2 regions of the Bartonella sp. HY328 genome follow, and region 2 is predicted to be linked to the other one. Evidence: predicted binding sites of a transcription regulator. Region 2 holds the regulator's gene; the other holds the start of a gene.
What was found. The regulator PhoB, encoded in region 2, activates phosphate uptake and scavenging genes when phosphate is short. The targets are predictions, from matches to a motif close to TGTCATNNANCTGTCAT.
Positions count from the first base shown of each region.

Region 1 (4,349 bases), 1.1 Mb from region 2:
GTGATGTGCATCCTGCAACTTGGGTAATTGGCGCATTGTTTATTTTACGTTTTGTTATTGAATGATAAGTAAATACAATTATTTTATAAAAAAGGCGGCGATTAAAATCGCCGCCTTTTTTAAATTTACAAATTTTATTTTTCACTGGGTAAAATCATAGTATCGGGCACTTTAATTGTTTTTTTGCCCCAAAAATAAAAAAGCACACCAGTAACGATAAGGCTAACAATCCAAGAAATATCAGCTCCGCCCATTAATTTTGCTAATGGTCCTTCATAAATAGCCATATTAAAGAACGGTATTTGAACAATGACACCAATAAGATAGCTAACAAGCGCAGGAATCCCATAAGCGCCATAACGACCATTTGCATCATAAAGTGCAGGCACATCAACTTTTTCTTTAGAAATTAAATAATAGTCAACTAAATTCACCGCACTCCACGGCACAAACATTGCTAATAGTAGCAAAACAAAGTTTTTAAATTTGCTCAAAAAATCAGCGCTGCCCCACAGTGCAATCATCACGGAAATAGCAACAAAAACAATAATCAAACCTGCCCGTAAAAATGGCGATACGTGCTGATTTTTTTTAAATGTACTTACTGTGGTTAGCATCGTCATACAACCGCCATAAGCATTTAAACAAGCAGGCGTCATTTTTCCTGCTACAATGATAAAATAAGCAAAATATGCTGCCAAAGCAGGTCCTGCCAAAATACCAAGAAAAACAACCTGATTTGATCTAAATTCATTTCCTACAAGTGCCGCGAGCAAAACACCAAAAGTCATTGAAATTTGCGAACTTATAACCGTTCCTAAAAAAGTCATCCAAAATGTGCTTTTCCCAGAGGTATTTGATGGTAAATATCGCGAATAATCAGCGACATAAGGCGCGTAAGTCATTTGCCAACCAGCAGATAAAGCCATACCTAGTAGAAAGCTAGCAATAGTAAAAGGTTGTTTACCAAAAGCATCTGCCACATTGTAATCGGCAAATAATCGCCAGCCAAGGTAAATGAACCCCAAAATGCTTATAACTGATGCCACCCGTCCAATAATATGAATAAGCTTATAGCCAATAATTGCGATGAAAGCTGTTAAAATCCCAAAAATCAAAATACCAATGGCTGGATTTTGCACACCAAGGATTAGATTAATTGCCTGACCTGAAAGAATTGTACCACTAGCAGCAAACCCTAGATACATTAATACAACCAAAACAAGCGGCAATACGGCACCTTTAACACCAAACTGCGCACGGCTTGATATCATTTGTGGCAAGCCAAGATGTGGGCCTTGCGCCGAATGCAAAGCCATAACAATTCCCCCCAAAATATTGCCAATAAACAAAGCTATAATTGCTGTTAATGCCTCAGCGCCAAAGGCGACAGCCAGCGCGCCATCAACTATCGCGGTAATCTGCAAATTAGCCGCCATCCATAGCGTAAACTGATTGCTAACTTTGCCATGGCGCTCACTTTCCGGTACAACATCAATTGTACGCCGCTCAACGATTGTATTTTTAGCCATTCTGTCCCTCAATTAAGTATATACTTATTATAGATTAATAATTTTTGTCATTTAATCTCTATTAATCATCATTTAGCATCATCGTAGTAGTAATTTTTCGATTCTATTGAAATAATGCGAATAATTTCGTGGATAATTAAATATATTTAAAAATTTAAAATTCTAAAACAACAAAAAGCTTAGCCATTTCCTCGGCTTTTATCGTCATTTACACTAAATTGACATCAAAGATCGTCATAAAACTGTCATCTAACCGCAACATTACCGCAACATAGCTTCCATATTTTCCGCCCCATGATAAACTTGGAGCTTATCTTATGCGTTCTTTATTAGTTACCCTTATTGCGTCTACATTTATGATGTCGGCAGCTTCAGCTGCGAACGTCTATCCTATTGACCGTGCAACAGTTCTTGCCAACTCGCCTTTTGATTTCAAGGTTGAGTTTGACAATAAAATCAAAGCTGGCGACATTTCTATTTCAATCAATGGCAAGGATTATGATTCTGCCCTTGGTCAAAAAGGCGAATTTGTCGAAGTTGAAAAAGGCAAAGACGACAAGGAACTTGGTTCCGCCCTTATTCTTCGCAATGTAAAAATTAGCGAACCAGGCGAATATGAGGTTGTTGTAAAAGCTGGCAATGAAGAAAAAACCGTTAATTGGCATGTTTATGGTGCATCTGCAACGCCAAAAGCCAAAAACGTCATCTTCTTGCTTGGTGATGGCATGTCCGTTGCTCATCGCACTGGTGCGCGTATCATGTCAAAAGGCATGACCGAGGGCAAAGCCAATGGCCGCCTTAATATGGATGATCTTGACCGTATGGCCTTTATTGGCACATCAGCGGTTAATTCGATTGCAACCGACAGTGCCAATACTATGTCTGCTTATATGACTGGGCACAAATCATCGGTTAATGCAATTGGCGTTTATGCTGACCGCACTGCTGATAGCCTTGATGATCCTCGCATTGAAAACATCGCCGAGGCCTTACGCCGCACCACCAAGAAGTCGCTTGGTATTGTAACAACAGCCGAAGTAGAGGATGCAACACCTGCTGCTGTGGTCAGTCATACACGCAACCGTTATGACAAGCCTGAAATTGTTGGCATGTTGCTTGATGTTAAACCTGACGTCCTGCTAGGTGGTGGTTCTGCTTACTTCTTGCCAAAAACCACCAATGGCTCAAAACGTAAAGACGACATCAATTATATCCAAAAATTTGAAGATGCTGGCTATAAATTGGTAACATCTGAAAAAGAATTGCTTGCCGCGAATGACAGCGATGGCCCATTGCTTGGTCTTTTCCATACCGGCAACCTTGATACGGTTCTTGACCGTAAACAACTAAAAAAAGGTACCGTTGAAAAATTCCCAGAACAACCTGGCCTTGTAGATATGACTAAGGTTGCCCTTGAGCGCTTATCAAAAAATGAAAATGGCTTTTTCTTAATGGTTGAAGGCGCGTCAATTGATAAAATGTCTCATCCTATGGATTGGGATCGCGCTCTTTATGAAACAATCGAATTTGACCAAGCCATTGGCGTTGCCATGGAATTTGCTAAAACTCATCCAGATACCTTAATTGTGGTGACTGGCGATCATACCCATGGTATTTCTGTTGTTGGCACAGTAAATGATGAAATCGCTGGCGATGAAATGCGCGAAAAAGTTGGTGTTTATCAGCATGCTGGTTTCCCTAATTATGTTGATAGCAATGGCGATGGTTTCCCAGACCGCGTTGATGTTAGCCACCGCCTTGCGGTCTTTTCTAGCAACTTCCCTGATTACTATGAAACATTCCGCCCCAAGCTTGATGGCCCATTTGTACCCGCTGTCAAAAATGAAAAAGGCGAATATGTAGCCAATGAAGCCTATAAGGATGTTCCTGGTGCAGTCTTTAGAGCCGGTAATTTGCCACGCTCTAACGACACAGCAATCCATGCGGTTGATGATGTAGTATTGCAAGCAACAGGTCCACAATCAGAAAACTTCCGTGGCTACATGGAGCAAAGTGATGTCTATAAAGTTCTTGCTGATGCATTGGGCTTTGGTGGCAAAAGCAAATAATAGCGCGCAATAGGCAAATGCCTTTTGCTGCCAGAATCTACAATAGGCATTTGATTAATGCGCCGCGTGGCTGGGTTTTATGTCCAGCCACGTCTTTGCAGTGTCGTTTAAAGCATGCTGCACCCAATATAAATGGGTAATATGCAACATTGCTAAGGCTTCAATGACTCATTTTTTTGCATTATTCGCCATTTCATTGGCAAGGAATTACCCAAATGCTGGACCGCACTTTTTTTAGACGGGTCTTTTACCTATTTTTTAGCTGGCTTGGTTTTATTGCTTTTATAAACCCAGCAATGTCGGAAGAATTAAAATTCCGCGAACTTTATAGCAAAATAACCGTGCTTGGGCTGGAGTTTTCCCAAAAAGTTCATGACCTTAACCAAAAGAAAATTGATATGCGCGGCTTTATGGCACCGCCATTAAAAGCTGAAGCCAAGTTTTTTGTGCTGACTGAAATTCCCATGTCCATTTGCCCTTTTTGCAGCTCTGACTCAGACTGGCCTGATAATATTGTGGTTGTTTATTTGGATAAAAAGCAAACCTTTGTTCAACCCTCGCAAAATATTGTCGTCACTGGCCGCCTTGATGTCGGCTCATGGACGGATCCAGAAACTGGCTTTGTGAGCCAATTACGCCTGCTTGATGCGCAATATCGCGTTGAATAGAGCTTAAGTGACAGGTATAAAATGTTATCCCTTGATATAATAGATTTAGAAATTCAATTTTCTGGTCTTGAAGCGCCAGC
Region 1 is NZ_CP104883.1:2,732,192-2,736,540, forward strand. It holds gene N5852_RS11640 (NCS2 family permease) at 1-65, shown strand, start outside; gene N5852_RS11645 (purine-cytosine permease family protein) at 135-1,532, opposite strand; gene N5852_RS11650 (alkaline phosphatase) at 1,850-3,601, shown strand; gene N5852_RS11655 (hypothetical protein) at 3,898-4,269, shown strand; gene N5852_RS11660 (ABC transporter ATP-binding protein) at 4,291-4,349, shown strand, end outside.
Region 1: N5852_RS11650 (alkaline phosphatase) is a predicted target of PhoB. The motif match lies at 1,765-1,781, and genes of this name have one in related genera.

Region 2 (4,349 bases):
TATGTGGGTGGATGGCGCGGAAAGAGGTCTTCAAGAGCGCGCTTGGGGTGGTATTATTGTCTTATTAGTTTTCATGATTATTATGAATATAACCGCAGTTATTCTACGCCGGAAATATGAGAGGCGTTGGTAATAATTATTTTATGCGCAAAAACTATGTTTGAAGTATTAAAGTGAATTTTTGACGTTAATTTTAGCCAGTTCGGGATACACTAAAATTATATGGCAAATAGACTTTTAAAAGGAAATGGCTGATGGAGCCCAAAATGAATATCAAAATGCGTGGACAAGATGTGCGGGTTTTTTATGGCGATAAGGAAGCGTTACACGGCGTAAATCTTGATGTGCCTGAAAACATGGTCACGGCTTTGATTGGGCCATCAGGTTGCGGTAAATCAACATTTCTTCGTTGCCTTAATCGTATGAATGATACGATTGAAGGTGCGCGAGTAACGGGTCTTTTAACCCTTGATAATGAGGATATTTACGATCCAAGCATTGATGTTGTTGAACTACGTGCAAGGGTTGGTATGGTGTTCCAAAAACCAAACCCTTTTCCAAAATCCATTTATGAAAATGTGGCCTATGGCCCACGTATTCATGGTTTAGCGAAAAATGCAGCCGAGCTTGATGAAATCGTTGAAAAAAGTCTTATTAAAGCAGGGCTTTTTGGTGAAGTTAAAGATCGCTTAAAGGAAGCAGGAACAGGGCTATCTGGTGGTCAACAACAGCGCCTTTGCATAGCTCGCGCTATTGCCGTTAGCCCTGAAGTCATTTTGATGGATGAGCCATGCTCGGCGTTGGATCCGATTGCAACGGCGCGTATTGAAGAGCTCATTGACGATTTGCGCCAAAATTATACAATTGTTATTGTGACGCATTCCATGCAGCAGGCAGCACGTGTTTCGCAATTTACTGCAATGTTCCATTTGGGTGACTTGGTTGAGGTTGGTGAAACTGAGATGATGTTTACATCACCTAAGGAACAACGGACTCAAGATTATATTACGGGCCGTTTCGGCTGATTTATAAGGGATAAAGCTCATGCCTACGCATATTGTTCGCTCTTTCGATGAAGAATTGCAGTATTTAACCCAACGAATTGGCGAGATGGGTGGCTATGCGGAACGCATGGTGGAACGCTCGGTCGATGCTATTATTCGTGATGACTTAATGCTTGCTGATGAGGTTGTAGCAGAAGATCGTATTCTTGATGAAGCTGAACGCGAAATTGATGAACGTGCAGTAACAATCATTGCTAAACGCCAGCCAATGGCGATCGATTTGCGTGAAGTTGTTGGCGCTATCCGCATCGCAGCTGACTTAGAGCGCGTTGGTGACATGGCCAAGAATATTGGTAAGCGTGCTGCAGCCATTTCTGAAAATCGTCAGCCAACTTCGTTTTATCGTGGTCTCGAAAACTTTGCGTCTCTGGCTGTAAACCAGCTGAAAGAAGTCCTTGATGCCTACTCAATGCGCTCGCTTGAGCGCATTGATATTGTGCGCAAGAAAGACGAGGAACTGGATGCTATCTATACATCCTTGTTCCGTGAATTATTGACCTATATGATGGAAGATCCGCGCAATATCACGGCTTGTACGCATTTATTATTCTGTGCCAAGAATATTGAGCGCATTGGCGACCATGCAACTAATATTGCTGAAACCGTACATTATATTATTAGTGGTAATTATCCAAGTAGTGAGCGACATCGGGAAGATTTAACCCACACTTTGGTGACGGAAGAATTGGACCATAAATAAGACTTTGGTTTGAGGGAGGGGATCTCCCCCAATTAAGAATTAAGGGTGACAATTCAATATATCAGCTTGTTAAAAATATTTGCATGAATATTCACCCTTGATAGGCCGAAATGATTAGATTTTTTAGACGTGATAACCATGGGGTGATCACGAACAATGGTGCTATGGCATGTCACAGCATATTTGCCTGTGATAAATTATATTTGGCATAGGATTATTGGACGTTTGATTAACCACTCATGGTTTTTTGTGAGGGACGTAGAAAATATGGCACGAGTACCAGAAGTTGCAGTTGTTGAAGATGAGGATGCACTAACAATATTGTTGCGTTATAATCTTGAGGCTGAGGGCTATAAGGTGCGGGTCATTATGCGGGGTGATGATGCGGAGTTTGAGTTGGAGGAAAACCGACCTGACCTTGTTTTATTGGATTGGATGCTACCGGGCCTATCAGGCATAGAATTATGCCGCCGCTTGCGCCAGCGCGATTCCACTGCCCATTTACCGATTATCATGTTGACGGCGCGTGGTGAAGAAAATGAGCGTATACGCGGTTTATCTGTTGGTGCCGATGATTATGTCACCAAGCCTTTTTCAATTCCCGAATTGATGGCACGTGTTAAGGCACTCTTGCGCCGTGTTAATCCAAGTACTTTGGCCCATGTTTTATCGAATAATGACTTAACTCTTGATCGGCAACAACACCGTGTTTTCTACAAGGATGTTGAAGTAAAGCTTGGGCCGACTGAATTTCGCTTGCTTGAGTTTTTTATGATGGCTCCGGGCCGCGTTTTCACTCGTACCCAATTATTAGATGCGGTATGGGGCAATGATAATTTTGTTGATGACCGTACGGTTGATGTTCATATTCGCCGCTTGCGTAAAGCAATTAATATTGGTGAAAAAGATCTTATTCGCACAGTGCGTGGTACTGGCTATTCATTTGGATAATAGTTTAGGAAGCAGATTTGATGCGTTAAAACTGTAAAATTTGTTTTAGAATTCGATTAAATTTGTGGATGTTAACTCTTTCTTAAACATAAGAACATGTTTTAGTGTTGGTTTTGCAGCACAGTGCTGTCATTAACTTTTATTTAGGAACATAAGGCCAAAATTGCGTATAAAGCGATTATATTGCGCTGATTTGGTGGTTTTTGTGACAAAATTGCCAATTTGCCTTTTTTTCGCCATATATATTACGATTGTGTAATCCGGCGCTATGCCTTGGATAAATTAAAGAGTGAGAAGTCTATTGCGGTTTTCAATTAAAGCGAAATGGATGGCACTGGTTGGAGTATTGCTTGCTCCGCTTGTTGTTACAGGTTGTTCCAATAGTGGTAAGAGTATTGCAAGCCTTGGTGGTGAAAAGACCTATTCTTACCCATTAAGTGAGCGCACTTGCTTAGAGCGTGCAATGTTCTTTGAGGCGAACCGTTCTAGCCGCGAAGGTATGATTGCTGTTGGTACTGTGGTTATGAACCGCGTTAATTCAAGTCATTACCCTAAGACAATTTGTGGTGTGGTTGGCCAACCCAAGCAATTTGCACCAGGTGTATTAACCCGCCCCATGAATTCCAAGGCTATGCCTGATGTTCAAGCTGCTGCAGATGCAGTATTGCGCGGCGAACGTCACCCAAAATTGAAGAATGCTATGTTCTTTCATACTGCTGGTCTTAAATTCCCTTATCGCAACATGCATTACACTTTGGTTGCTGGTGGCAATGCGTTTTACGAAAAACGTGGCCGCGATGGCAATTTGCAGCTTGCAGTTAATGATCAACCTTATAATGTTGCCTTGGCCTTTGCTCAAGAAAAGAGTGGTGCGGCACCGAAATTTGACCGCGTTATCCGTCAGGAAGCTGAAACACGCAGTGAAGCAATTTCAGTTGCACAAAATATTGAAACAGCTAAGCCGGTTACTATGCAGCAAGTTGCTATGCGTGAAGCTGCACCAACCATTAATCAATTACAAACTCCTGCAGTCCATAATGATGCAGTTGCAGCAATGATTGAGCATGTTCCTGTGCCAGTACCATCACCGCGTGCCGAGCATGAGGAAACTGTGGCTCTTGGCTATGCAATTCCTGAAGCCCGTCATGCTGATGTCATCGGTGCGATGCTATTACGGCAGCAAAACCAATAGACTTAAAGCATAATCGTAATTTATTTTTAAAAGGGCGCTTTAAGCGCCCTTTTATGTTTTCTTTTGATTTTATATGAAATCATTAAAAACTCTAGAAAATGCCAACATGGTAATTTTGGGCATCATTATTTTTCGACTTGATAGCTATAATGGGTTTTTATAATGGTTGGTCTTCGCTTTGGCAGACCGATAGAACATAACCATTACAATCTTCAAAATCGGCAGATAAACCGCCTGGAACTGGCGAAACACCATTAATAATAGTAATGCCTGCCTGCTCCAAGCCATCGACAATCTTATTAATCCCACCATTGGGTAAGTTAAAAACCGTAACCGGAAAAGTCGAGCCTTCAACTTCACCTTCAAAGAAAACCAGCTCAACGCCGTCATTTTGATTAATAATTAAAAAGACTTCGTCTTCATCTGTAAAGCGGGTGACTTT
Region 2 is NZ_CP104883.1:593,976-598,324, forward strand. It holds gene pstA (phosphate ABC transporter permease PstA) at 1-133, shown strand, start outside; gene pstB (phosphate ABC transporter ATP-binding protein PstB) at 267-1,025, shown strand; gene phoU (phosphate signaling complex protein PhoU) at 1,045-1,764, shown strand; gene phoB (phosphate regulon transcriptional regulator PhoB) at 2,032-2,715, shown strand; gene N5852_RS02465 (cell wall hydrolase) at 3,044-3,907, shown strand; gene N5852_RS02470 (VOC family protein) at 4,065-4,349, opposite strand, start outside.